Regions from separate parts of the Ammoniphilus soli genome, predicted to be linked through region 3. Evidence: riboswitches for the same ligand, from Rfam matches in the RefSeq annotation. Region 3 holds a riboswitch; each other region holds the start of a gene.
The links. A riboswitch is a leader RNA that binds a small molecule or an ion and turns the genes downstream of it on or off. The one in region 3 is predicted to bind cyclic di-GMP.
Positions count from the first base shown of each region.

Region 1: it holds a riboswitch for cyclic di-GMP, as region 3 does, so the genes downstream of both, ABLT31_RS25965 (anti-repressor SinI family protein) here and ABLT31_RS03800 (hypothetical protein) in region 3, are expected to answer to the same signal.
Region 2: it holds a riboswitch for cyclic di-GMP, as region 3 does, so the genes downstream of both, ABLT31_RS21140 (hypothetical protein) here and ABLT31_RS03800 (hypothetical protein) in region 3, are expected to answer to the same signal.

Region 1 is NZ_JBEGDL010000018.1:71,868-81,503, reverse strand. It holds gene ABLT31_RS25975 (superoxide dismutase family protein) at 1-1,048, opposite strand, end outside; gene ABLT31_RS25970 (hypothetical protein) at 1,209-1,544, opposite strand; gene ABLT31_RS25965 (anti-repressor SinI family protein) at 2,090-2,284, opposite strand; cyclic di-GMP riboswitch class I at 2,265-2,349, opposite strand; gene ABLT31_RS25960 (acyl-CoA dehydrogenase family protein) at 2,554-4,269, shown strand; gene ABLT31_RS25955 (class I SAM-dependent methyltransferase) at 4,362-5,525, shown strand; gene ABLT31_RS25950 (bifunctional 4-hydroxy-2-oxoglutarate aldolase/2-dehydro-3-deoxy-phosphogluconate aldolase) at 5,647-6,303, opposite strand; gene ABLT31_RS25945 (sugar kinase) at 6,334-7,278, opposite strand; gene ABLT31_RS25940 (zinc-binding alcohol dehydrogenase family protein) at 7,300-8,313, opposite strand; gene ABLT31_RS25935 (UxaA family hydrolase) at 8,346-9,636, opposite strand, start outside.
Region 2 is NZ_JBEGDL010000012.1:7,600-17,235, forward strand. It holds gene ABLT31_RS21110 (M20 metallopeptidase family protein) at 1-561, opposite strand, end outside; gene ABLT31_RS21115 (M20 family metallo-hydrolase) at 597-1,853, opposite strand; gene ABLT31_RS21120 (sigma-54 interaction domain-containing protein) at 2,111-3,496, shown strand; gene ABLT31_RS21125 (vanadium-dependent haloperoxidase) at 3,871-5,430, opposite strand; gene ABLT31_RS21130 (hypothetical protein) at 5,642-5,812, opposite strand; gene ABLT31_RS21135 (sunset domain-containing protein) at 6,305-6,565, opposite strand; gene ABLT31_RS21140 (hypothetical protein) at 6,864-7,289, opposite strand; cyclic di-GMP riboswitch class I at 7,302-7,392, opposite strand; cyclic di-GMP riboswitch class I at 7,478-7,565, opposite strand; gene ABLT31_RS21145 (helix-turn-helix domain-containing protein) at 8,345-8,686, shown strand; gene ABLT31_RS21150 (hypothetical protein) at 8,711-9,636, shown strand, end outside.
Region 3 is NZ_JBEGDL010000001.1:677,775-687,410, reverse strand. It holds gene ABLT31_RS03850 (hypothetical protein) at 1-191, opposite strand, end outside; gene rpmC (50S ribosomal protein L29) at 378-533, shown strand; gene ABLT31_RS03840 (thiol-disulfide oxidoreductase DCC family protein) at 633-1,037, opposite strand; gene ABLT31_RS03835 (ATP-binding protein) at 1,050-2,336, opposite strand; gene ABLT31_RS03830 (ArsR/SmtB family transcription factor) at 2,544-2,870, shown strand; gene ABLT31_RS03825 (arsenic transporter) at 2,889-4,175, shown strand; gene arsC (arsenate reductase (thioredoxin)) at 4,206-4,628, shown strand; gene ABLT31_RS03815 (ArsI/CadI family heavy metal resistance metalloenzyme) at 4,649-5,122, shown strand; gene ABLT31_RS03810 (AzlD domain-containing protein) at 5,200-5,520, opposite strand; gene ABLT31_RS03805 (AzlC family ABC transporter permease) at 5,511-6,227, opposite strand; cyclic di-GMP riboswitch class I at 6,484-6,568, shown strand; gene ABLT31_RS03800 (hypothetical protein) at 6,549-6,782, shown strand; gene ABLT31_RS03795 (YitT family protein) at 7,001-7,810, opposite strand; gene yppF (YppF family protein) at 8,235-8,456, opposite strand; gene ABLT31_RS03785 (hypothetical protein) at 8,702-9,343, shown strand; gene ABLT31_RS03780 (PQQ-dependent sugar dehydrogenase) at 9,448-9,636, shown strand, end outside.

The DNA of each region.
Region 1 (9,636 bases), on a different contig from region 3:
CCTTCTCAAGGGAAACACCTTTAAGTACGAAAAAGGCATTTACATTTCCACTCTTGTCGGCAACGAGGTTAGGAAGATCTCCAGCATGGGCTCCTTCCGGATTCTCATGGCCATGCTTCTTCCCTTCTGGATTAAAATGTCCGCCAGCTGTTGCAAAATCGTTGTTCTCGATCGAATTGGAATGGATGTGGAATCCATGCTCGCTATTCGGAGCCAAACCTGAGGCTGAAACCTTAACCACCACTTGAGGTCCGAGATTATAGAAAGCGGCATAGCCGATTTTTTCAGAATTTGCATCAACTAAGTCTACAAAAGCCGTTCCAATGCGATGCTGCTCCTCATCGGAAATAAAGTAAGCGTGAAGATCATAGTGAGGAACCTCAAATCCAGGATGGCCATTTGGAACAAATTCGATATCGGTTTGGACAACTCCAGGGGATGGCAGTCCTTTCATTCCGGGTACACTTACATGGGATTTGCCATTTGCGAAATCCTCTTGGGCAATCATATATTCCAAGAACACTAAACGACCTTCATGAACTCCGTAGATAGGACCCAATGGCAGTTCAGCAGGATTTGCCCAATGCTCACCCATCGCCGGTACGATGCTTCCTGGTTCTAAGTTAATCGTTCCTTCCGGAAGAACCAATACGTAAGCTTCCTTCGTATCATTATTCCAAGTAAGCATTCCATTTACTGCAGCACTTAAATCCTTAACCCAAGCTGTAGCTTCTCCATGAGCCCAGCGAATATTACTGATCGTTTTTCCATTTAAGCTCACGCTCTGTTGATCTTTAGAAACCTCAACCGTCTTATTGAACAAATGGGCATAGGCATCCACAGACACATAATACTTGCCTTCATGGATGTGGTTCGCCATGGATTTGACCTCCACTCCATTTACGAGAGCGGCAGGCTGCCCCGCATGAGAGTGTGCCTTCTGAATAGAGCTTTGTACACCTGTCACTGGAGCACCACCATGCGCGGAAGCCAGTCCGGTAGTCAAAAGCAAACTACCAGCTACTAATGTTGAAGCTAACTTTTTCATAGAAACACCAACCAATCTATAAATATTATGTAATCATACTTCTAAATTATACCATATTTAACCAATGCTAGTAACCTTTACAAAAATAGTCAAAATTTTAAGATATTACAAAAGAACTAAATAAGGGATGAAAGTTTGGGTCTTTCCACCCCGTTCCTCTTTATTTTTTTAGTTCAATTATCCCTAAGATATCTTCTGCAGACTCGAAATGCATTTTTCCATCCAATTGTACATAGGAAATTCGTTGGTTAGACAGTTTATAGCGATCAATGGCAGCGGTATTCCATTTTAGATCGAACACTTCTTCGTCAAACGATACGGTCTGGATTCCAGCCTGTTTAATGGGCTCAATAACCGATTGAATCCAACCAGGGGTATGGATAACTTTTTGCGAAGAAAAACAAACATAGCCCCCAACTCCTATTCCCAAAGAGCTGAGGGCTATGACCATTCTTCTGTATTCAATTAAAACTCCTTTCCTCTTTTCATCCCACATGTGAAGAAATCACGCGCTTTGCTTACACACCCCCCCTATACCAAGTTCACCATCACTTACTAGGTCAGAAAGTTTTATATAAGCTGCCAATCCGGGATCCTTTCAAAAGATATTGTAGATTTCCATTCTATGCACGATTTTCTGGGGTTACTGCATGGCATCCCTCCTGTGGTTTAACTTTACAACTCTTTATGTACATCACCTCTTCTGTAGTTTTGGTAGGTGTGTTTCTAAGGTGTATCTTTATAATACGGCTAAAATTGAGTTTTGTAAATGTTCAGAAAAAGCAGCCTGAACCTATTTAGCCTTAAAATTCCACTTCTTTCGCCTAGCCAAACCCTTTTTCAAAGCTATATTGCTCCCAAGATCAGTTTAACCCCTCACCTATATCAACTATAATAGATATTGTGGGCTTTTTTCAGACCTGTGACACCGCCTAGTTTTCTATTCCCTCTACAGCTTGATTGAGATCTCTACTCATTCTATTTTAAAAAGGGGACAAAAAGAAAAACAGTACTTTGGTACTGTCCTAGTCTCGGCGCTGCTTATGCTATACTTTCAGCTGTTTGATTCAAAAACAGACGAATTTCTTCAGGCGTCATTCCCAGTTCACGTGCTTCCATGATCAAATCAACCCACTCTGAATCTAATTCCTTCTCTTGATTCATATCCTTCCTATCCACCATAGATTCCCCCCACACCTGAGATATGTATTGCTCCTCAGGCAACCCAGCCGTCATGACATCCCTGTTTTAGACCCGTGGCTTTGCGTCCCCACCTTTCGATAGGTTTGCCCTTTACCTAGATTCATATAATTCATATTATTCAAATATATAGTTATTATAACTAGATACTATTAAAAAGTATGTCAAAGCATGTCATAACTCAAAAAAAATTTAAATTATTGTTGAAGAATGACCAGAAGGATAGAAAACGGCCTGATGCTTCGATCATGCACCTCCCCTTCCTAACATAGGATATATTAATCTGGCTTCGCGGGGGAATGTTCATGATCCAGTATGAGAAATGGGAGTCCGGAAATGATGTTCATTGGTATCGAGAGGATCCCCTTCTCGTTCGGTATGCGAAAAGGTATTTGTCCGATGCGTCTTTTCGTTTCGCGGAGCCGTTTTTTCAAAAGGCCGGGGCTTGGGCTGCGGGACCTATGGATCGGAGGGCCGCCTATACCGATCGTGAGGGAGCCCCAAAGCTAATCCGCTATAACCGAAAAGGAGAAGAAATCAACAGCATCTGGTATAACGAGGGCTATTTGCAGACGATTCGCGAGGGATACGGAACAGGAGTAGTGGCTCTCCGTTATAATCAGCAGGTTCCGGAGCCTCTTTCCTTCATGACCAATTCCGTTTTGTTTTACTTGTTATCTCAGGCAGAGACGGGGTTTACCTGCCCCGTTATTTTGACGCAATCGGTGGCCTTTGTGCTTGAGAAATTCGGCTCCATGCAGCAAAAGCAGGATTACCTGCTACGTCTCGGCAGTATGGATCCTCAACAGCTCATCCAAGGCGGAACTTTCTTGACAGAAATCCAAGGAGGCTCGGATGTCGGCGCGACGAAAACCATAGCTGTAAAACATGGGGATCATTATTTGTTGAGCGGAGAAAAATGGTTTGCCAGCAACTGCGATGCCGAAATCAGCTTGGCACTGGCGCGCTGCAACAATCGACCAGGGACAAAAGGGTTAGGGCTCTTCCTTATCCCCCGTAGCCTGCCTGACGGAACTCCCAACCGCATTTCCATTCGGCGGCTGAAGGATAAACTCGGCGTGAGGGCGGTGCCCAGCGGCGAATTAATCCTGCAGGAAGCTGTGGGCTACCTGATCGGAAAAGAAGAGCACGGCTTTAAATACATGGCTGAAGCCCTCAATGTCTCACGATTAGGAACCGCCTTAGGCGGATTGGCTATTGCCCGGCGGGCGTTTTGGGAAGCGGCCATCTATTCGGCGAATCGGCAAGCTTTTGAGCAATCGGTTCTCCAGTTTCCCCTCGTAAGGGAAACGATGGCTGATCTTATCACCGAAATTGAAGCAGGCTGGGCCCTTCTTGCTCAAACTATCATGGCCTTCGATGAGGTCCATACCTTTCAGCGAGCGACCAAAGACCGCCATACGCTGCTTCGTCTTCTCCTGTCCCTGGGGAAGTATCGTGCAAGTGAATTGGGGGTATCAGCCGCCAAAGCCGCACTGGAGCTTCACGGCGGGAACGGCTATATCGAGGAATATGTCACAGCTCGCTTGCTGAGGGATGCGGTCGTCAACCCGATCTGGGAAGGCACAGCCAATATCCAATGCCTTGAAATCTTAAAAATTCTACAAAAAGATGGATTGGGCCCTTATACTCAAGACCTTCGAAATACCTTGCAGCAAATCCAAACGGATCCTCTCACACCGTGGCGGGAGAGTCTTCTGGCCGAAATTAGCCTATTAGAAGAAGAATTCAAGCGGCTTTTGGTCGCAGATCCCTCTACCCAGCAAGCTTGCTCGAAGCATCTAGCCGATCACCTGTATAACCTGTTTGCGGCTGTGCACCTGCTGGAAGAAGCCCAGTTTGATATCCGTACCGCCAACGATTATCGGCGATTCCTTGTTTTCAAGCGATGGTTTCAACAAAAGCTGGAAACACCTGGACAGTCAAGGTTCTCCATTCCATTTGTCCTGTCGGACGAAATGTTTAATGCCCTTGTTCGCTTCGCTCCTTTCTCTATGTAGCAGGAGGATATTAGATAGAATATACATTCTATAAAAGATGGTGCTGTTCCCGTGATTGTTCAAGACCAGACAAGAAGGGTGGACTGATCACATTGCAAAAGCATATGTTTCAGCAGTTTTTTAGCCGCATGAGCAGTGCTCCATTCCAAGTCCGCTATTGGGATGGAAAGGTCGATCGCTATGGCGAAGAGACCCCTTGTTTTGAGATTCACTTCCGCGAAAAACTTCCTTTCCCAGAGATCATGAGCAATCCGTCTTTAGCGTTCGGTGAGGCCTATATGGATGGAAAGCTGGAGCTTACCGGAGATATGGATGAAGTATTAAGGCTGCTGAGCCGCAATAGGGCGTCCTTTGTCCCCAAACTCCTAGCTCCCCTTACGAAGATGGCATCCAAGAAGGTGCAAAAGGAAAATATCCAATACCACTACGACTTGGGGAATGAATTTTATTCCCTTTGGCTGGACTCCACCATGAGCTATTCCTGCGCGTATTTTAAGAACGAGGACGATTCTCTAGAGCAGGCGCAGCTCCAAAAGATTGACCACGTATTGAAAAAGCTGCAGCTCAAGCCCGGAGAGAAGCTATTGGATATCGGTAGCGGCTGGGGCTGGCTGATTGTGCGCGCAGCCCAGCAGTACGGCGTTCAATCCATGGGGATTACGCTAAGTGAGGAGCAGTTCAAGAAAACGAAGGAGCGCATTCAGGAGCTTGGGTTAGAGGGATCAGTAGAAGTCAAGCTGATGGATTACCGAGATCTTCCTCACACGGGGCTCCGTTTCAACAAGATCGCCAGTGTCGGAATGTTCGAGCATGTAGGTCAAGCGCAATTCCCTCTATTTATGAGATCCGTGGAATCCGTCTTAAACGACAAGGGCCTTATGCTGCTGCATACCATTACTTCCCCTAGGGAAGAAGCGACCAATCCATGGATTACGAAATACATCTTTCCTGGAGGCTACATCCCCTCCTTGAGGGAAATCGTCAACCTGCTGCCCGATTATGATTTTCACGTGAGTGATATCGAAAGCTTACGGCTCCATTACGCCAAAACCTTGGACCACTGGTCCGAACGCTTCGAAAAACATGTTGAAAAAGTCCAAGAAATGTACGGGGAAAAATTCGTGCGGATGTGGCGGCTTTACCTACGCTCCTGCGCCTCGTCTTTTCGGGTAAGCGGGCTGAATATTCATCAGATCTTATTTTCCAAAGGCTTAAACAATGATATGGCTTTAACCCGAGAGCATGTATATCGTTGAGATATGGACACCTATAGATCAACCTCAATTGTGATAAGATCGTATATCTTATCACAATTGGATCGGAGGTTTGAAAAAAAGCCTGGTCAGCATCCAGTTAAGGACGAGACCAGACTTTTTCTTATAACTTATTACTGCGTGCTTCTTGTATAGCTTGAACATACTGCTTTGCTTTTTCCGTAATCCGGGCAAAATCCTGTTCTTTGATCGCATTCATATCGACTAGGTTTCCGCCCACTCCTACGGCAGCCACACCAGCTTCAATGAAAGAAGCTACGTTTTCTAAATTCACTCCACCGGTTGGGATGATCGGAATATGCGAAAGCGGGCCTTTTACATCTTTGATGTATTTGACTCCCAATCCCGTGGCAGGGAAGATCTTGACCATATCCGCTCCCCACTCCATCGCTTGAATCATCTCGGTTGGCGTCATGACACCCGGTACAGCGACTTTTCCGTACCGCAAAGTGGTCTGAATCACATTCTGGTGAAGGCTGGGACTAAAAACGAACTCCGCTCCGTGTTCAATCGCTAACCTCGCCGATACCTCATCGATGACGGTTCCTGCCCCGACAATCGCTCTTCCCTCAAAAGCTTTCGATAGCTGGCGGATCGATTGGAAAGCTCCGGGGGCATCGACGGTAACTTCAAGGGATGTGACTCCCCCCTCGATCAGGCTTTCCGCTACTTTTTCCAATTGATCTTCCGGCACTTTGCGAATCACGGCGATGACGCCGCTTTCTACTAGACTTTGCAACAATTTGATTTTCGGCAACATGACTTTGCTCCTTCTCCCACTTCTAGTTCTCTATCTCTTCACTTCATTCCCCTTGCGTGCAGGGTCGACCTGATTCCAGAACGGATAGCCTTCTACATCCCCTGCCACCGTTAACGCGTACGCACCGATCCGGTTTCCGAACTGAACCGAATCCCGGTAGCTCCAACCTCGGATCTGACCAGACAGGAATCCCGCGGCAAATCCGTCGCCAGCCCCTACCGTATCCACGATCTGCTCGACACGATATCCTTCCACATACTCCTGCTGCTCAGGTGTAGCATAGAAAGCGCCTTTTTCTCCAAGCTTAATCACGACCACTTTGGCCCCGTTCTCCAGGAGACGGCTGGAAATGCCTTCAGGCGTACGTTCCCCTGTCATGATTTCTCCCTCATCAAGCCCCGGAAGCACGATATCACACTGGCTGGCAATCCGGCGAAGCACGCTTCCTGCTTCCTCCTTGGACCACAGCCTTAAGCGGATATTCGGATCAAAGACGACGGTCACTCCGCGATCCTTCGCCAGCTCAATGGCCCGAAAAACGGTTTCTTGGCAGGTCAGGCTTAAGGCCGGCGTAATGCCTGTCAGGTGGAGAAATTTAGCTTGGGCAATATAATCGGCATCCAGATCCTCAGGCGTCATGAAGCTCGCGGATGATCCTTTACGATAATAATAGATCTTTGGGTCTTGCCCCATTTGCCGTTCCTTGAAAAACACAGCGGTGGGATGGGTCTCATCAAAGATTACACGAGAAGTATCGACCCCTTCCCCGCGTATAAAATTGCGAACATATAGACCGAATTCATCCTCGCCTAAACGGCTGAACCAGCCGACCTGGTGCCCTAACCTGGCTAAGGCAATCGCCAGATTCGATTCTGCCCCGCCAATCGTTTTTTCGAACTGGTTCACATAACGAAGCGGGCCTACGTTTCCCGGCGTAAAGAGAACCATGGTCTCTCCTAGCGTCACTACATCCATTGCTCTTCCTCCTAGCGTAACCTAGAGTTCAACAATCGCCTTGATTACTTTTGATTCGGGCTTCAGCCAGCCTTCGAACTGCTGGATCATGTCGTCAAAGCTGCAGCGGTGGGAAATGTACGATTCAATGTCCACCCCTCCGCTCTTAACGGCTTTGATCACATAATCAAAATCCTCTCGGGTCGCATTGCGGCTCCCCATAAGAGTCAGCTCTTTTTTATGGAAATCGGGATCCGAGAACGTAATATCCGATTTCACTAGCCCGACATAGATCAATTTTCCCCCATGGGCCGCATAGTTAAACGAGTCGGACATGGATCTTGCATTCCCCGTGGCATCGAAAACAACAGTAGGGAAATCTCCATTGGTAATATCAGACAAAGCGTTCATCGGGTCTTGCAGGGCATTTACGGTATAATCCACGTCTGCCCACTTTCGGCAATAAGCAAGACGCTCTTCATTCACATCCATCGCAATGACCTTCGCCCCCTCTTGCTTGGCAAAAGCCATTACGCCTAACCCAATCGGTCCCGCCCCAATCACAAGGACGAATTCGCCTTGAAGAGAGCCTGCGCGTCGAACGGCATGGGCGCCAATGCTTAAAGGCTCCAAGATAGCCGATTGATCGAGAGTGAGTCCCCCTGTTCGGATCAAGTGACTGGCAGGAACGTTAAGATATTCGCGCATTCCGCCATCGGCATGAACGCCTAGCACCTTAATGCTGGTACAGCAATTGGTCTTCCCCTTGCGGCAAGCAATGCATTCGCCACAATTCAGGTAAGGAATGACCGCAACCTGATCTCCCGCTTTCAACCCTTGCGCGTTCTCGCCAATGGACTCAATCACGCCGGAAAGCTCATGGCCCAGTACCCTTGGATAGCTAAAGAAAGGCTGATTCCCTTTATAAGCATGCAAATCGGTTCCGCAAATCCCAATTCTGCGAATCCGCACCAGGGCCTCTCCCTGCTGTACAGATGGATGGTCAACCTCTACCATTTTGAATTGATTAGGCTGTTCACAAACGATACTTTTCATAGAAACTCTCTCCCTCTCCCTAATTGGAACTTTTAAAGGATTACTCCCTCTTTAAAGATGCTTATCTCTCTAAATCCGTAGAATTCGTTTTTGGTTTGCCGCTCACCAGAAGCCACTTGAAGAATATAGTCAAAGAAATCCTGGCTGGTTTCTTCCATGGTTTTGCCCTCGATCAGCTGGCCGGCATTGTAATCAATCCAGTTTTTCTTGCGCTGGGCCAGCTCGGAATTGGTCGCCATTTTCACGGTCGGTACTGGTCCCCCAAATGGTGTTCCTCTACCGGTTGTAAACAGTACGATATGAGCGCCCGCCGCCGATAATGCGGTTACAGACACCAAATCATTGCCAGGGGCCTGAATGAGATTCAAACCGTTCTTTACCACCCGCTCCCCGTAGCCGCGAACATCCACCACCGTGGCATGACCGCCTTTTTGGGTACAGCCCAGCGATTTTTCCTCGAGTGTGCTGATACCCCCCGCTTTATTGCCAGGCGATGGGTTCTCATAGATTTCTTGATCATGACGGATAAAGTATTGCTTGAAATCGTTGACAAGATGAACAATTTTGTCATACACCTGCTCATCGCTGGCCCGGCTCATCAGAATCGTTTCCGCACCAAACATCTCCGGCACTTCCGTAAGGATGGTCGTCCCTCCCTCGGAGATGATTTTATCGGAAACCGCACCTACAAGCGGATTGGCGGTAATGCCGGAAAATCCGTCAGAGCCCCCGCACTTCAATCCCACTTTCAGCTTGGATACGGGGATCGGCTGACGCTGGAATTGCTCCGCGTACTCCACTAGCTCGCTCATCAGCTCCAGACCAGTCTCCAGCTCATCCTCCACCTCTTGGGATTTCATGAAACGGATTCGGCCTGGCGGATAATCCCCCAATACTTCCTTGAAGGAATCGATCTGATTATTTTCGCACCCTAGTCCAACGATGAGGACACTCGCTGCATTCGGATGAAGCGCGAGAGAAGCCAATAGCTTTTGGGTATTCGTCAGGTCATCTCCAAGCTGGGAGCAGCCATAGGGATGGGGAAAATGATAGACGCCGTCAATGCCGCGATCTTTAAATTGGTCATTGGCCATTTTCGCTAAGGCTTCACAGGTTTTATTAATGCAGCCGACCGTATTGATAATCCAGATTTCATTTCGGATGCCCGCTTCCCCGTTTTCCCGAAGATAGCCCTGGAACGTCCGACCCGACTCGGTCGGAGAAACGAGAGGATGGACCGGTTCATAGGTATAGTCCAAAATCCCTTTTAATCCGGACTCTAAATTATGCGTGTGCACCCACTCCCCTGCACTCAGGTCGGTT
Region 2 (9,636 bases), on a different contig from region 3:
CGTGTCACCCGCTGCCATGGCGTATCCCTCTTTTACTCCGATCTTGCCAAGCGGATGAATCGAAGATACATGCGCTCCAAAAACCACATCTACACCATCGAGGCATCCGTCTTCAATCATGGACTTAGCCCCTCCAGGGATCACTTCTTCAGCAAATTGATGAATGAATACAACGTTTCCCTGAATCTTGTCTTTCACTTCCGTCAAGGCCTTAGCCACTCCAAGCAATGCAGCCGTATGAATATCATGACCGCATGCATGCATAACACCCGGAATCCGAGATTTATATTCTACCTCATTTTCTTCTTGGATAGGCAGCGCATCAAAATCAGCACGCAACCCGACCGTTTTCCCTGGTTTTCCTCCCTTTAACAACCCTACAACTCCTCTTCCGCCAACGCCTGTTCTTACTTCTAGTCCTAAATTGAGTAGGAAATCAGCAACTTTTTGAGGTGTATTTTCCTCCTGATGTGAGAGCTCTGGATACATATGAAGATCTCTTCTAATGTTTATCATCTCGGGGTAAATCTCTTCTAATCTCTCAAAAGTCTTTTCTAGCATCTGTTAACTGCTCCTTTCAAAGAAATTTTTTAAAATCAAATCTTCTGCGTTTCATTCTTCTTGGCCGCTAGAGTGATCACGACGTCAAGCAATAAATTACAACCTGTTTGAATATCACTCTCGCTTGTGAATTCTTCTGGGCAGTGGCTTTTTCCACCCGCACTTGGAATAAAAATCATCCCTACATCTGTCAAACGATGGAGCATGGCTGCGTCGTGGACCGCACCGCTATGCATCTTGATATAATCAACGTTTCGTTTTTTGGCCATCTCTTCAATGTTTTCGATGATCCTTGAAGACAGTTTGACTGTGTTCGAAGCCCCAATTAACTCCATGGTACTCTTTAGAGATTCCTCTAGAGATACCGTATCGACGATTTCCTTAAGTTCTTTTGACACGATTTCAATTCCTTTTTCCTCTACATCTCTTATATCTACATAGAATTCTACAAGCTTAGGGATGACGTTCGGCATATTGGGCTGACAGGCTATTTTCCCTACAGTGGCAACAGTGGTTGGGAGAGCTAGTTCTTTTGCGGCTTTCCGGATATGAGAAATGATTCTTGTTGCCCCTACCATGGGATCAGATCTAAGATCCATCGGAGTAGTCCCCGCATGATTGGAGTCTCCTTCAAGGATAACTTTATACGTCTTCATGCCTGCAATGGATTGTACGATCCCGATTGACTGATTTCGTGTTTCAAGAACTGCCCCTTGCTCAATGTGCAGTTCAATCATGGCATCTACTTCATCATTTCCAAGCCTGCTCTTTTCCATTTGATCTATATCTAAACCAAATATCTTTACTTTTTCGCAAACCGAAATACCCTCTGGATTGACTATCGATTGGAGTTCCTCTAAACTGTATTTTCCTGTCAGTACTTTGCTGCCAAGCATGGTAATCCCGAAGTTCGAGCCTTCTTCCTCTGCAAAAATAATCAATTCGATAGGCCTGCTTAATTCAACTTCCTCTTCCTTTAATACTCGAATAATTTCTAAACCAGCTAAAACACCCGTTAGTCCGTCGTATTTCCCGCCATTTTCAACGGTATCAATATGGGAACCGATCATAATGGAGGGCCTCTCCCATTCCTTGCCGTACTTGGCTCTAATATTTCCTATTGCATCTACCTTGATCGAAAGACCTAGCTGCTCCATCTGGGAGAGCAGGTAATCCCTTGCCTGTTTATCTTCATAGCTATAGGAAAACCTTGTACAGCCATTCTCCGGAGTTCTTGTGTACCTAATAATATTTTCAAAATCATTCATCATTCTCTTAATATTAATCTCCATGTCTCTTTTCCTTCCTTTTTTATTGCCCCCTACAAACAACCACCATCCAAATGATATAATATTTTCAGTAGTTCCAATATTACACCCAATAACTAAAGCAATATTCATGCCAGTCTTTTTTATTCTATAAAAGTAAGGTTTAGGCTATTATTCAGAGTTGTTTGTGTTTTTTGATGAATATTTTCATCAAAACCCGATGAAATTTTTCATCAACAAGATTGCTAAACTTAGGGTATATAAGGTAAGGGGGTCTACTGATGAGAGATGATGAACTGGAGATCTACAAGCTGGCTTTTGAAGAGTTTAATTCAATCCTTGATGTCAGCTTTGATGGCATTACCATTGCCAACGGGGATGGAGTCTTTACAAGAATCAGTAAATCTTGTGAAGAACTATTTGGTGTAAAACGGTCTGAAATCATTGGACACAGTGCTTTTATATTAGAGGAAAAAGGGATTTTCGATGTATCCGTTACTTGTGAGGTCATTAAAACCAAAAAAAGAGTAAGTATCATACAAAAAACATTGGCAGGTAGAATCATATTAGTTACAGGCACGCCGATATTAGATAAGGGCGGGAAAATAGACAAGATCATCAATATTTCAAGAGATATTACAGAAACAAAAAAGTTGGAAACGGAACTCCAACTATTGGAAACTGAACTCGAATGGTTCAAACATGAATTAAATAAACGAATCGGTAGAGAAAAAGACCATGAGGGACTCTATAACAGTGCGGTTATGAGAAAGATAATGGAGCAAATTAACCACGTTGCCAATCTTGATGCAACCGTTTTATTATTGGGCGAAACCGGTGTCGGAAAAGGGTTTATGGCCAACATGGTACATGTTAATAGTGGACGGAAAGACGAGCCCTTTATCGTGATTAATTGTGGAGCCATACCCGAAAACCTTCTCGAATCTGAACTCTTTGGGTATGAGAGAGGATCGTTTACCGGCGCTTCAAAAGATGGCAAAAAAGGTCTTTTTGAGATAGCCGGAAACGGCACCATTTTTCTTGATGAAATTGGAGATATGCCTTTAAGTCTACAAGTCAAACTTCTTCACGTCTTGGACGAGAAAAAAGTTCGGAGAATTGGTGGATCTACAACCTTTGAAGTGAAAGCAAGAGTAATCGCAGCAACAAACAAGAATCTAAAGGAACTTGCAAAAGTTGGTAAGTTTAGAGAAGATTTATTTTATAGATTAAATGTTGTCCCCATAACCATTCCTGCACTTAGGGATCGCAAAGAAGATCTATTCCCCCTCATAAGTAAATTGCTTAAGAAAACCAATAATAAATACGGAACGAAAAAAACGTTATCAGATGAAGCTTTAAAACTGTTACATAAATACGATTATCCCGGAAATATCAGAGAATTACAGAATATGATTGAGAGATTAGTTATAAATACCTTTGGCGAAACCATTGAAAGTTCAAAAATCCATGAAGTGATCGAACCAACAGCTGAAGACAAAAAACTAGAGATTATCCCTTTAAAAGAAGCGGTTGAGCAATTAGAAAGGAGCTTGCTTCTATCTGCTTTTCACCAATATAAAAGCACAAGGAAAGTAGCAGAAGTATTAAAAATTGACCAATCCACTGTCGTTAAAAAGGCAAAAAAACTTAATATTAAAATATAAATACCCCATGAGTTATCCTGGCAAAAATGAGGAAATTAAAATAGAGTAACAAAATGCAGGTTTTGTTAGGGGATTATCTAAATGAAAAAGAAGCCCTCTCAAGAACAAGGCTCTTGAGAGGGCTTCGACAAAATTCAACCATGGTCAGACCCCTACCTGAGGGGTTATCCCCCGAGGCGGGCACAGGGCTTCAGCCGCCGGATTTCGCCGACGTCTGCCTACTAGCTACGGGGCGGCTTGGTCCCTACCCCGGCTGAACTTTCATCAGCTAGTTATGCTAGCTTTGCTAGGCGCGCTGGGTAGTATTTGACGCTTACAGCAAATCCCCAATGTTAAAAATACACGTTTTATTTCGTTTTAATTATTCCGTGTAACTATTTAATTGTTATCGAAGACCCATCAAACTTAGTTAAAGAGAAACCGTTAAACTCCTCATTGTAGGTTTTCCGGTAGTCCCGAAGGATCCCAATTGCAACAGCTTCCCCTAGCTTAAGACCTTCGATCCCATCAGAGCGCCAATGAACACCCGCTGCATCGCGACCAATAGAGATATTGGCGGCAAGTTTGTTTAATTCCCCGCCTATCGTTAAAGGCGGGCCTGAGTAAGGAAGCAACGTGAGGCCATCAAAACTGGGTACCACCGGATTGGGGATAACAAATGATTCGTTAAAAAATGCCTTAAGTATAGTAACCCCTGCCCCAACAATGCAAGCGTGACCTGCGGGATAGGCCGGATGGGTAGGACAGCCTTCCGGATACGCCATAGGCAAAAGGTAGCTGCCATACTTGCTAAACACTTGGGAAATCGCCTGAGAATGAAGAAGTTCTGAATGGATCGGGTAATTGGCAGCCAATATCAAATGGTTGTGAACACGTCCTCCGAACTCCTCAGGCCGAAGTCTGCGATGAACAAGGTATTTTTGGAACCAGGCCGCTCCTAGTGCTGCTCGACCCGCCTTAGCAACCAAATCAAGAATATGGGCGGCACCGAAGGTAACAAAACCGATCTGCGTGGCTGAATTCCTATATGGGTTGCCTAAAGATAGTGCTTCTTTGGGAAAATGGAGCAGAATCAAACAAACGGAAAGAGGACACTGGTAGGTGAAGTCCTGATGAACATATTCGCCCAAATCACGGCCGTTTCGGATATATCGAGGAGTGGGGTCATATAATGGGGATCTTGCAGATGAGCCGTTCTGGATATTCAACCATTCTTCATACAAGGTCATGTGGTTCGAACCGGACACTGTAGTATGATATTTCTGAATGATCGTTGTGGCTCCATACGGTATGTCCTTCCAGAGAAATTGTGAGAGATAAGGCCCAACGATATCACCAGGAGTAGCACTACGGAACAAGGTCCCCGTAGTGACTGCTCCATTCACTTTCGGTCCACGGAAATCGGAAAATCTAGAGAGGTCAACAGCGGCCGCCTGGGTGAGCGGATTAGTGTCGTAATCTGTGAAAGGTACATCGCGGGTCAGGGCCTGCCAATATATTTCAGCCATTTCACTTGCCTCCCAAGCACTGCTGAAGGCCGGCGGAACATCGAGACCCAAATGGTGACAATCTGGACCAATAAGATCAAATACATATGCGGCTTGTGGATTGGCTAGCTTGGCAACACCACCTAGAGGGATGGATTCAAAGTCTTTCGGGTCACCCGTCTTTAACGCCTTAATATAGGCGTTGTAGGCACAGAGGTCAACCTCGCCAAGTCTATTATGCGGCAACCCCTTTGAAAAATTCCCGATTTTCTTTAAAAACAATCGCTCATCGCTATTGCATGGTTGATTAAGGAGCGGACGTTTCATTTGGGAGCGTGCTGCTTTTAAACGAACTAGAAATGCCTTCCTATTACGCTTTTGTTCATTTAATGGCCCGATTACACACTTATTTTTCTTATTACTAGCAGTTTTCTTTCTTGTCCCCATTTTATCACCTTTTCGTATGAAATATCAGTACAAAACCATCATGGGTAAATGGCATTATGTGATCTCCTTTTGGTTATGTGACCATAGAGCCTGTTGGTTTATTAAAATTAATAATCTAAAATTCTGTTCAGTATATTCGTTTCTATTTTATTGTGTATGGGTTATTCTACTAAGTTAATAACCTTATTCAAAAAAAGCTGCACACGCAGCTTTATGGGGATACAAACGTAACATCTATTGTTTGTTCAAAATAGGAAAAATATAGTTGGCGATGAAACATCATGGCCTTATCCGATCCTCCGCTTAAGACAATAATGGCATCCGCGTTCTTTGGTTCTTCCTCAAGTACTAGAAAAGATCCAGCAGACCGAAAGATAGCCAAACAAAAGAAAGATGCTGCCCATCCAATAAAGAGCTGCTGCTTTCCTTCTTCTCATTTTCTTATACATTTTTCTCTACTCCTATCAATTAATTTCCTACCATTGGTTTTCAAAAAGCTAATATACTAAATGAGGCCTGAACGCTTTATACAGTTAGACCTTGTTTTATATCACCATTCGTTACTTAAATAACCTTGTAATCAACGACATTTTTCGACTGGGGTCAGACCCCTACCCGAGGGGTATCACCCCCGAAGCGGGCAAAGTTCCGATAAAAGTTGGTTATATATTACGATAGGCTAACAAAGGAACTACCCTTTGTAACCCTAGCATCTCCCTCCATGTAACACCTCCATACGAATATCACTTGAATCTAAATTAGGCTTGATCACTTATAGATAGTCAGACCTAACCTAAAGTCTCAACTTCTTTCAAGTTACTTAACCTGAGGGGGGGTATCCCCAGAGGCGGACATTCACAATCTAAATCTTATCCTACTTCTTTGAAGCCCTAAATCCAGCTTTACGTGCTTGTTCAGTCGTTTTAAAGCAATACTCCGCTTTTGTTTTATTGTAAAACTGACCACCAGGAACGTGGTATATCCTTTCTCCTTTATTGCTTATATTACCTTTAACTCCTCCGTTACAATAACTGTATGAATGATCGTTAATTACGCCATGATTGGCGCTTGCTACTCCTATGGCTGATAATACAAATATTGAAGAAAGTACAGAAATAATGATTTTTCTTTTCATATAGCTAGTTCCTTTCTACTATATTTAAACCTTTTCCCTTGAGTGAGTATAAATTTCTAGTAAAATTATACTATATTACCATTACCTAATACATATATTATCAATTCAAAGTAACCTTTTTATGTGAACGTAATTAATAATCCTATTCTAATTATTTTCAATGTATCCCTTCATCTTCTATGTTTGCTTTCCAATTGCTGCTTATTCTTTCAACTTCAAGAAAACATAGTACAGAGTCAGAATCAACAAAGAAAGCCGTCCTTTCGGACGGCTAATAATCGAGAATTAATTTTCTATCTCACTGATCAAATTTCTTTCTAATTTTCTCTTTCTGAATAAGGCTTTGATTACTAAACTCTTCTTCAGCTTCGGACACTAAATCCGTGTTTAAACCAGCAGCTACGAGTTCATTCTCCATCTCTTCCAACAACTGGTTAAACTTTAAAGTTATATCTTCCCGAAGCTGTCTTCCTTTAGCTATTATCTCTGAAAAACTACCTTTTCCTGATAATGCATCTGAAACTAATTTGTTTAGACTTGATTTCGCTTCACTTTCTAGCTGTTTAAACAAGGGAAAGTATTTTGTTCTTATATCATTTTCAGTCACAACTTTTTGTTGCTGTTTATTGGTAGTCTCATTTTTAGCATACACTTCTCCAGATAATCCACTAAACGAGATCGCTGCTGCTAGCGCTGAAATCATAATTAATTTAGTAAACCTCATATAGGTTCTCCTTTCGGTAACTGGCTGGCTTATCCTGATATTCTGGATTTAGCCCCTTTTAGTTTTGCGTCCCTAAGTTTCCATAGGTTTGCCTTTATCGATTTGAGTAAGAAAAATCAATGAGTTCGATCAAATCACTAACGGCCCTCCTTATATTATTTTGAAAAATAAATCGAACAGGCCGTTTTATCGGCAGCTGGCTGGCATATCAGTGTGGCTGGGTTAGCCCCTCTAGCTTTGCGTCATCATCTTTCAATGATTTTGCCTTTGTCGTACGATTTATATTTTTGTCGAATTCTATAGAAGATATTACCAATACCTAAGCCTATAAGAACATATCCCATTCGTCCTATCTTTTATTCTTATGGGTAGTCATTAAGACTTAATTTTAATAGTAATAGTGCGTAGAGTCTTTTCATAGTTACCCTTGTTTCTTTCCCCCGAAGTTCCTCCTCGTTTAGGAGAGTTTCTCTTATATTAAAGGCTACTCTTAAAACGGAATACATCTCCCAACTAGAAGGACTATTCTTTGTGAACGGTCCCCTTACTTAGCACGTTCTCCCGTTCTGGGATCGTTCCGTTTCTCGACAAAATCCGGGTGGTGACAGGCACTCAATGGATATCACTCCCCACCTAGGAGAGCGGATTTTGCCCATCTACTACTTCTCTTAACGAAACGCCCTAACACAATAAGGCACTTTCTCTCCTGTCTCAGGAGAAGGACTGGTTACCTCCCGATTCTCCCCAATAAGGAATGACCCCAACTTTCCTCACTGGGGACCCTTTCTCTTATCTCTATTCTCCTCCTATGGGAATCTATAAACAGCTAATCTCTCCTTCAGGAGAGTCTATTTATATAAATATATATTTAAAAGACTTAAATAATAGATAGATTAAAAGATCTTGATGATCAGATCATCTCTTCTCCCAATCGGGGACGGCTCCTGTAGGAACCTCACTCTATCATTGTGAATCCCTTCACACAGAATACTACCATTTGGTTGGTTTTCAATTCTGCATCTTTTTTCTAAAGTGAAATGGGGAGAGTGATTCATATGGACGAGCGTCGAATGATTGGCGAGAATATTGGCAGATTAAGAAAAAGACGAGGGTATACGCAGCTAGAACTCGCAAAAAGCTTGAACAACAGTCTTCAATATGTCCAAAAAATTGAACAGCAAGGAACTTTATCTCTGAAGACCCTAATTAAGTTCTCTCACCCCCTACATACAGCGCCTCAGCTTCTTCTTCCCGACTTTTGGATACCTTTGCCTCTCAATCACGAAGACTTTCTCGAGCAATTGTACTTTTATGCAGCCCAAGCCAAAGATGAGGAACAGCGTCGCCAGATCATCCAAACGCTCAAGAAGCTTGTCCAAGAAGATCCACTCCCCTAACACCCACTTTCAGGAGGTTACCTTATGTCCACGCTTTCTACTTTCCCCTATCTTCCCCTTTATCCGTTTACCCTGTCCGATTGGCTCCCCAAGTTAGGCGAAAAAGCCTTCTTAGCTTGGCTAAACTTCCACAGCTGGAAAGATCAGCTCCACTCGACAGCCCCCACCGTTCTACCCTTTTCCCTGACTCAACTAACGAAGCGACTTAAAGTCGGTAACTCTACATTTTACAATCAGATTCTCCGGCCATTATGGAACTATGGATTGATCGATTTAAGAAAAACACCCGGAACGAACCAATGTCTCGTTACCGTTTACCTCTACCCCGAAAACTGTCCGGAAAAAGCACTCCTGCCACTGACCGCACTCCGAGACTACGACCATGACTTTGTTCCTTGTACCTCTAGCTCACCACAGTCTCTCCCTATTGAAGAGGATACGGTCGCTCCTGAACGGGAAGTCGATCCTCCTAATGGCAAACAGATTAACGCCCCCATTTTAGACAAGCCACAACCACCGGATAACGATGTTCAGCCTGATTCACGCTCACCCATCACGACCTTGCCTAAGCAACCAACCGATCTACCGATCTTCTCCCTTCCACCGATCCTCTATCAAGCCATTCAATCGAATCCCGAACTTCTCCTCCGTAAGGAAAGCATAGAAACGATATACATGAAGTGGAAAGATCACCCCCGCTACACGGACCAAGGATACTTGAATAAGATCCGGACATGCATAAGATATTCCCGAGACAAAGAACGATTTGCCGCTTATCTTCATAAAGCTCTCCAGAACGAGTGGAACACTCCTCTTTCTCCTCCTCCAGCACCACATCCCTATGAAGACCCAGACGGTATTCCGCCTTGTCCTCCCGATGTCCCTATCTATGTCTGGAGACAGATCCATTGCCCTCCGAAAGATCCCGGTAAGCTAACACCTGAGCAAGA
Region 3 (9,636 bases):
TTTCCAATCTCGATCCGGGGATTTTTCTTTAAATCTTCCACATAGCGAAGTGCCGCTTCCTTCGTTTGAAAGTGGGCATCGGATAAATCTTCATCAAGTACCCATTCATTCGCTTGCAAATAAAAAACATCCACGTCCCACGTCTTATCCTCCTCCAGCAAGATATCAATTTCAACTTTCTTCTTAGCCATTGGCTTTCCCCCTTTCTATTTACACTAGATTTATTATGTCAACCGAAAACCATTTTAATCAATGTTGAACAGATTGTGTCCCTTTTTCATCCAAAACGTGAAAACGATGTTACTGATTTGTGAAGTGTATCACAAAGTGAATTCGAATCTAGTATAATAAAAAGTGTAAAGAAGGAGGTGAGTCAGATGAATGAGGCAGAATTAACAAAATGGATTTTGGAGACCAAAATTGAACTAGAAACCCTACGAACCATGCTGATTCAACGTGGAAAACTAAACTCAATGGAGTTCGAATCTCTAAAGAAAAAGATTGCGGAAGAAATGACACTATCCATTCGTTAATGGAATTAATACCTTAAAGCATAACAGGAGTTTCAAATGTACAAACTTACCTAAAAAGTCCTTATGCATAGGCAATAAGGACTTTTTTGGCTTCCCCTATTACTCCAAAAATCTCCTCCTTCTCTCAGGAGTTGGCATCATACAATAGTCCTGTTTTCCCCACAAGCGATACCGATTCTTTGCCACCCAACGGTACATCCCGTTTCGGATTGGATCAGGAACAATCTTTAATACGTAAAGAATACGCCAGCCACCGCCTAAATTTTTGCAAATACGAAGGATCGCCATTGATTCTGTATAATACCGGCCGTCATCCAGCAAAATTACGGAGTCCAACTCTGATGTAATGTGATACTTCTCCCTTAGCGCCTTTCCCGCATCTGATTGAAGGGAAGCAAAGCGGAAAACCTCTCTTTTATCCAAGGTGATAAGCCGATTGATCCAAAAATTGCAAAAGTTGCACACGCCATCAAACAAAATAATCTTCCCTTGCTTTTCCTCCATACGTGCCCTTTCTCATGCCGTTGCCAGATGTTCTTCTGCTAATGCATGGATCGGTAGTTTTATTTCAACGGTTGTTCCTTTTTTCAGTTCACTCGAAATTGACATTTTTCCATGATGATCTTCAATGATTTTATAGCAAACCATGATTCCTAGACCCGTACCCTTTTCCTTGGTGGTATAAAACGGTTCACCTATTCTGCTAATAATGTTCTGTGGGATTCCGCATCCCTGATCTATAATACGAACTAACACGAGATCGTTCTCCACATTTACTTCAATAGAAAGCACCCCGCCAGCGCTCATGGATTCGATTCCATTTTTGAGCAGGTTTACAAAAACTTGCTTTAATTGATTTTCCTCACATTTTATCATGGGAATTACATCGTTCGTCTCTAACACAATTTCTACGTTATTAATGGCTGCCTGCGTTTCAATGATTGGCATCACTGCATTGAGGATGTTTCTAATATCATGCTCTTGGAATTGCTTAAGATGGGGTTTAGCTAACACCAAAAATTCGCTTACAATGAAATTAATTCGATGCAATTCCGATTTCATAACCTCTAGATAATGCGGGTCGCTTCCTTGCCTCTCCAAAAGCTGGACAAATCCAAGCAAGGAAGTGAGGGGATTCCGTATTTCATGGGCTACTCCAGCCGCTAGCTCCCCCACAAGTGATAATTTTTCAGACCGTTTAATCAGCTCTTCGGCTTTTTTTAAATTGGTAATATCTATACATGACGCAATCACTTCGCAAATTTCCCCATTTCTCATGACCGGTCGCAAAGAGGCAAGGTAAGTAATGCCATTGGCCTCACCCTCATAAACTACATTTTCTTCACCATTCCAAGCGCGTTCATAAAACAACTCTTTCTGCGAAGCGTTACTTTGTGACAGAAACTCATGCAATTCCTTTCCGACGACTTGTTCTGGAGTCAATCCTATCCTATACAGTAGGGCGCCATCACATAAAGTGTGAATAAATTTACCATCCACCTTTTTAAACTTAAAAGTCATTCCTTGTTGCTCGCGTACTGTATCCCTGAATTCTTCCTTGATTTCATTCAACTCATTTTCCGCGATAATTTTTACTTTCTCACTGGATTTTAATTTTAAAAGCATCGGTATTCCGAGCAGCAGGAGAACCGCTATATTTATCGCTTCCCATAAGAAATAATGGGGAGCTTTGAAACCATCCATAATGTGCAGGAGAATCGAGACTGACAAGGTGAGAGAAAAAAGTCTTGCTAACCAAACCTTTTCAAGCCTCTTGATAAATGCCCATATATTGGTCTTCATGCAATCTCAACTCCAGTTTTAATAACTCTTCTTACTATTTAACCAAATTTTAAAAGAACCGACAATACACAGGTATTTCAAACGGTTCATGTTCTAAGACAAAATGAGACTCAATATTGATATAACCATATTGTTATATTATAATGTTGTTTGTTGGGAATACAGTAAATAATAAAAAGGCTTTACTTCAAACGGGAGGGATGATAGATGGATCTAAACCAGGTATCTGACTGCTTGAAAGCTCTAGGAGACCCAACAAGACTTCAAATGGTTACTCTGCTGAAACATCGTGATTGCTGCGTCTGTGAATTCACCCCGATATTCAACATATCGCAGCCAGCTATTTCCAAACACCTAAGCCGATTAAAAAGTGCTGGCTTAGTCACGGAAAATAGGAAAGGGCAATGGGTCTTTTATTCGCTCAACTACAGCAAATTTGAAGATATCGGCTTTTCATTAGATAAGCTGCCTGACCTTTCCGAGAAACTTAAGGAATTAGAGGAGAAAGGCCTCCTTGTCCAATGCGAGGCCTAACTGAAGGAGAGAGAAGTCATGTTAGCAGCTATCATTTTTGCCATTACGCTTGTCTTTGTGATTTGGCAGCCAAGAGGTCTTTCCATTGGCTGGTCTGCTTCAGCTGGTGCTTTATTGGCCCTTAGCTTTGGAGTGGTCACGCTGCAAGACGTATGGACCGTTACAGGCATTGTATGGAACGCGACTTTAGCGTTCGTTGCCATCATTTTCATATCATTGATCTTGGATGAAATTGGTTTTTTCGAATGGGCTGCCCTGCACATGGCTCGCCTCGCTAAAGGAAACGGAAAGCTCATGTTCGTCTATGTCATTTTACTTGGTGCTGCGGTTGCTGCCTTTTTTGCGAATGACGGGGCCGCTCTGATCTTAACCCCAATCGTACTAGCTATGGTTCGGGCTTTGAAATTTGATGAAAAAATGGTCATCTCTTATGTGATAGCCAGCGGCTTTATCGCTGATACTACCTCCTTGCCGCTGATTGTCAGTAATCTAGTCAACATTGTTTCCGCAGATTTCTTTGGCATTGGCTTCGTGGAATATGCGAGCCGAATGCTGATTCCTAATTTTTTCTCCTTGTTTGCCAGTTTAGGTGTGCTCTACCTGTATTTTCGCAGGAGCATCCCTGCTAGCTATGACCTGTCGCAATTGAAAAAGCCAAGTGAAGCGATCCGGGACCTGAAACTATTTCGCTTGTCCTGGATCATTTTAGCAGTCCTGTTATTAGGGTATGTTTTGAGCGAAACCTTTGAAATTCCTGTTTCATTTATCGTAGGAATCGCGGCAATCGTCTTTATTTGGATAGCGAAAGGCAGCGAAAAAGTGGATACTCTAAAGCTGGTAAAAGAGGCTCCCTGGGCAGTCGTGGTATTTTCGATCGGGATGTATGTTGTCGTTTACGGACTTCGTAACGCCGGTCTTACCGACATGTTAGGACAGGCGATCCAATGGACAGCCGATTACGGTTTGCTTTCAGCAACGATGGGAATGGGATTTATTGCGGCCATTCTCTCCTCTATCATGAATAATATGCCAACCGTGATGATCGATGCCCTAGCAATACAGGGGACATCCACAGAAGGTATCATCCGGGAGGCTTTAATCTATGCAAACGTTATTGGATCCGACTTGGGACCCAAAATTACGCCTATCGGTTCTTTGGCTACCCTTCTTTGGCTGCATGTCCTTTCCCGCAAAGACATTACCATTACTTGGGGGCAATACTTCCGAACAGGGATTGTATTAACGATTCCTACCCTGTTCATTACTCTCCTTGGACTGTACCTTTGGTTAATCATTATTTCATAAAAAAATCAAACGAATTTTAGGAGGCTCACGATGAAAAAACCGCTTGTATACTTTCTATGTACTGGAAACTCCTGCCGAAGCCAAATGGCTCATGGCTGGTTGCATGAAATAGCTGGAGACAAATATGAGGTAAGAAGCGCCGGCCTTGAGGCCCATGGCTTAAACCCTCGTGCCGTGCAAGCGATGAAAGAAGCCGGAGTGGATATCAGCCACCATACCTCTGATGTCATCGATCCTGAAACCTTAAAGAATGCGGATTACATTATTACGCTTTGCGGTCATGCCAATGACCATTGCCCCGTCGTATCCAATCCTAAAGCCGAGAGATGGCACTGGGGTTTTGACGATCCGGCTAAAGCCACCGGGACCGAAGGAGAAATTATGGAACAGTTCCGTACGGTTCGCGACGAAATAAAAGCACGCATGGAGCAATTTGCAAAAGAAGGAAAATAAATGAAAGCGAGGGAAAATCGATGATAAAAAGAATGCATGTCGCCATCAACTGCCAGGATCTAGAGGCATCCCTAAAGTTCTACCGGGCATTTTTCGGAACGGAACCCACCAAGGTAAAAGACAACTACGCGAAGTTTGAATTAGATGACCCGGCTCTGCACTTCTCGCTGAATGTAAGACCTTTTGAGAAAAAAGGTGCACTTAACCACTTGGGCTTCCAGGTGAACACAACCGAAGAAGTATTAGCTCTTGGCGAAAGATTACGCTCTGCAGGACTTCTTACGATTGACGAAATGGGTACGACTTGCTGTTATGCGGTCCAGGATAAAGTATGGGTGTACGATCCGGATGACAATGCATGGGAGATCTTTTATACCAAGGAAGACTCCGAATTTGAATCGGCTGGTGACCCAAGAGATCTATCTCTATGCTGTGCACCCGCACCTAATCAAGTTACCCCTGTAGCCATAGAACTAGGCAAGTTCAAGAAATAAATTTGGTTTCAAATAAAAAGCGCCTCTCCCCAATGGAAAGGCGCTTTCTTGCATCCTGCTCGATAGGACACTTTTTATCACGACAAAAATCGTAACACCATGGTGGAAGTAATCCCTGCAACGACTGTCGATAACAAGCTGCGTGTCATGATGGCCACTAAAAAGGTCGGCAGGGCTGCTAATGCTTCTAAATTAAGTAATGAGATTTCTCCGTCATGCATCAAAAGCTCTTGGCCGATTAAAGCCGCCATCACAGAAATGGGAACATAATTTAACCACCGCATAGCCCACTCCGGCAATTCAATTCGGCTTAGTACCATTAAAGGCAGTACCCTTGGAATGAACGTAACAAGAGCCGTACCTACAATAATCAAAAACATACCCCATCTTACTTCCATTTTTCCATCACCATCCCTACCGTGGAGGCCAGCACCGTCGCTGCAATGACACCCATACTGCCTGAGATCGCAAAACTGCTGCCCACAGCGATAATTACGGCACTTACCGCAACAATAAGATCTAATTTCAAATTGGATCTGCTTATCATAGCGAGAATAAGAAGACCGATAAACATAGCGGGCAAAGCAAAATCCAGTCCGAACTTCTCTGGATTTGCAATCCATTGCCCGAAATACGCCCCTGCAAGATTGGCTAAGAACCAGTTCAGATAGGCGGTTATATTGAGGCCATGCATCCATTTTTCACTGATGCCTCTTTCTTTTGCCCTCTTGTTAATCGCAACGCCAAACGTCTCATCTGTAAGAAGAGAACCCACAAGCATATTCCTGAACGGTGTAAGATGTCTAAAAAAAGGAGATAAGGCAGCACTAAGTAAAATATGGCGTAAATTCACAAACAAAATGGTAATAATTATAGCAGTAGGCGAGCTGCTTGCGGCTATCATCCCAGCGGCAATAAATTGAGCTGACCCGGCATAAAGAGCGATTTCCGCTATGCTAAGCCCTGCTGTCTTTTGAACAACACCAGCAGCAAACCCAATGCTAAGATAGCCCAGTAAAGTCGGAACGCAATCTTTCACCCCTTGCAAAAAACTGTCTTCCCTCTGAGCCATATGGGTTTCCAGTTGAACATTTTCCAGACTCACCCTACAACCTCCATTCAAGTTCAAACAAATAGAAAATACGGTTCACCTTTCTTGAACCGTTTCCTGCAGCTTCATAAAAATAGTCTGTTTCTCTACGAGACCTCATAAATGAGCATACAATCATGCTTTATTTATAAAATCATGTATAAAAATATTTGTCAAACACTCAAGCCTTCAAATTTAAACAATATATTCATTAACTTGACAAGGACTACCCCTTTTCTTTTGCTGATAATTATGATAAAAATAGATTATACCACGATAATAGCAAATTCATCGAAAGATGAAGACGCAAAGCCACGGGCCTACCGTTGAATAACCATGGCAGCCGGGTTACCGAAAGGAGAAATGAAAGTGAAGGTAGAAATCAAGCGTCTCGAATTGATGACAAACATTGAAGAGTTAAGGGTAGTAAAGGAAAAACTAAAGGATGACGTTATGGACCCCATGTTAAACTGGCGAGAAAGAATTGAGTTATATCAGTCTATACAAGGGATTAATGAACGAATCCAAATGTTAAACAGTAGACTCCAAGAAAACCTCGTAAGCGCTTAGCTGCAAGCTTTCTACGTCCTTTAAGATCATAAATCTCAAATAGAAAAAAGAGGGTGTCCCAAAAGCCTAGCTTTTGAGGGACTCCCTCTTTTTTCGCATAAAAAAACAAGAAAACCGTTCTCTTTGGTAATTTCGTAGTTATCACGCCAACGACTAACAATATAGCAAAATAAAAAGATTGAATTATCCGTTGTGAATGCCATTTGCACCTTCTCCCATTAATGTATGTCTTTCTTCTTGAATCGTCCTCCTTTAACATCATGGATATTCCCAATGGCTAAGAATGCCGTTTTGTCTACTTCTTCTACAATGGATTTGAGCTTGGCTTCCTCCAGTCGAGTGATTACGCAAAAAATAACCTTCTTGTCATCACCAGTATATCCGCCTTCACCCTGTAAATAAGTCACTCCACGACCTAAACGAGCTAGAATCGTGTCTCCTACCTCCTTATGCTTGTCACTGATAATCCATACGGATTTTGATTGGTCCAACCCTTCAAGGGTGATATCTATCATCTTAAACGCGATATAGTACGCAATCAGGGAATACATCGCCCGGTCCCATCCAAACACAAAACCGGCACTGCCCAAAATGAACAAGTTGAAGAACATCACGACTTCCCCAACAGAGAAAGGCGTTTTCTTATTAAACAAGATGGCAATAATTTCCGTGCCATCCAGCGATCCGCCATAACGGATAACCATCCCTACCCCGGCGCCTAAAATGATTCCTCCAAACACGGCAGCCAGAAGGGGGTCTTTCGTCAAGACGGGAACAGGATGCAATAAAAATGTTCCAATTGACATAACGCTTATTCCAAATAAGGTGGATATTGCGAACGTCTTTCCGATTTGCTTATATCCTAATAAAAGAAAAGGCAAGTTGAGCAAGAAAAGCAGATAGCCCAATTTGATACCCAAAAGATGTGAAAGGATGATCGAGATTCCAACAATCCCCCCATCAATAACCTTGTTGGGAACTAGAAAGATCTCCAGTCCTACGGCAACAAAACAAGCCCCTAAAAACATAAAAATGGCTCTCTTTAATATTTTCAGTTTTGTCAATTTTTGATGTTGAATTTGTTGCTCTGCATGCGCTGTTTCCAAACAATTCTCACTCCTTTGGGTAATGATTCTGTCCCTCTTGATAATTAGAAAAACTCAAGTCTGCTATTAAAAACGCGAGGGTAAAGATTAAACCTTTGTTTTAGTTTATGGATAAAAGAAATTAGAAATAGTTTAGCTAATCTCCAATAATTATAAGAGACCCATTGGGTAATTCCTGTGGAGAATGCAAGAAGGAGTATAACCTCACTTAAAAACCACGGACTTTCTTCTACTTATTTTATTATAGCACAATTTAACACGATCAGTTATGATACCCTTCTGACCATTGCCGACAAAATAAAAAGCCTTTCGAGGTAACCCCGAAGGCTTTAAATTAGGAACCTTTTTATAATATTACAGTGCTTTCTTCAATCTCCTCAGAATCACTAAAATAAATAGGCTTTTCTGCACCGCGCTCATGGAGACCTTTGAATAATTCACGATACTGAGAAAGGGAAAGTTCTTCACTGATGTAGGAGCGTTGGATAAAGTCCAGAAGTTCATTGATATTAGAGGGCTTCACTTCCTTAACCTGAATAAAATTATGGATTAAAGTTTCTAAAGTCATTAATAACCCTCCCATTTGTTAGCGTTTACATATACATCATAACATGGATTTACAACAACCTATCTTTTTCTAAAAATTTAAACTTACGACAAATTTCAACAGGGGTAAACAATTTCCACAACAAGAAAAGAGTGACGTTGGGTAATGGGCGGCTGAATCAATTCAACCAAAATCCACTGTTCCCTCTTCCTATTTGAAACCTTCTGTTCCAGTAAGCCGTCAATAACTTAAAAGGAGGCAATCAAATGAAAAATACCTTTCAAATTCTGTTCCTCGGTTTATTTTTTCTATTGGCGGGCTGTACTGAGTATGGACCTGTTATTCCAAGAGAAGTCAAGCAAGAAACAACGGATCAAAACGACTCCAAAACTCCGGATCTGGAGGAAAAGATCGCACCTGAAGATATTGCAGATGTAGCGGTACTTACTTTAAAAGAAAAGGATATGCAATCTTTATCACAATACATTCATCCTTCTAAAGGGATCCGTTTTTCACCCTATGGCTATGTGAGCTTAGAAACAGATTTGGTCTTTACTGCCCAACAAGCCCAGCTGCTGATGACGGATACCACCGTATATCATTGGGGAACATTTGATGGTTCCGGAGATCCTATTGAAATGACTTTTACGGAGTACTACGAAAGATTTGTTTATGACCATGATTACACTCAAGCAGAACAGACGGCCATTAACCAAAGAATCGGCCAGGGCAACACCCTAGATAACAGCCAGGAAGTTTATCCCAACGCTACCATTGTTGAATATCATTTTTCAGGTTTCGATCCCCAATATGAAGGAATGGACTGGAGAAGCCTTCGCATCGTATTGGAGGAAGAGGATGGAAAATGGTATATAGTAGGAATTATCCACGATGAATGGACGATTTAGGCAATGCAAAATAGCTATCACCTGACAGTTCTAAGAACAATACCTTATTAGTGACAAATTCAGTTCCAGCAATATTTTCACTTTAGGGAAAAAGGTGATCAACCGTGTACCATCCAAAAGAAAGGAATGCATCACTGAGTCAGGCTATGCCGTATCGCGTCAGAGTATTGGCTACAGGGCTGGAAGTTCCCTGGTCGCTTGACTTTGCGCCAGACGGAAGAATGTTTGTAACCGAGCGTCCTGGGCGAATTCGAGTAATACAAAACGGGAAACTTTTGGCAAAACCGCTTATT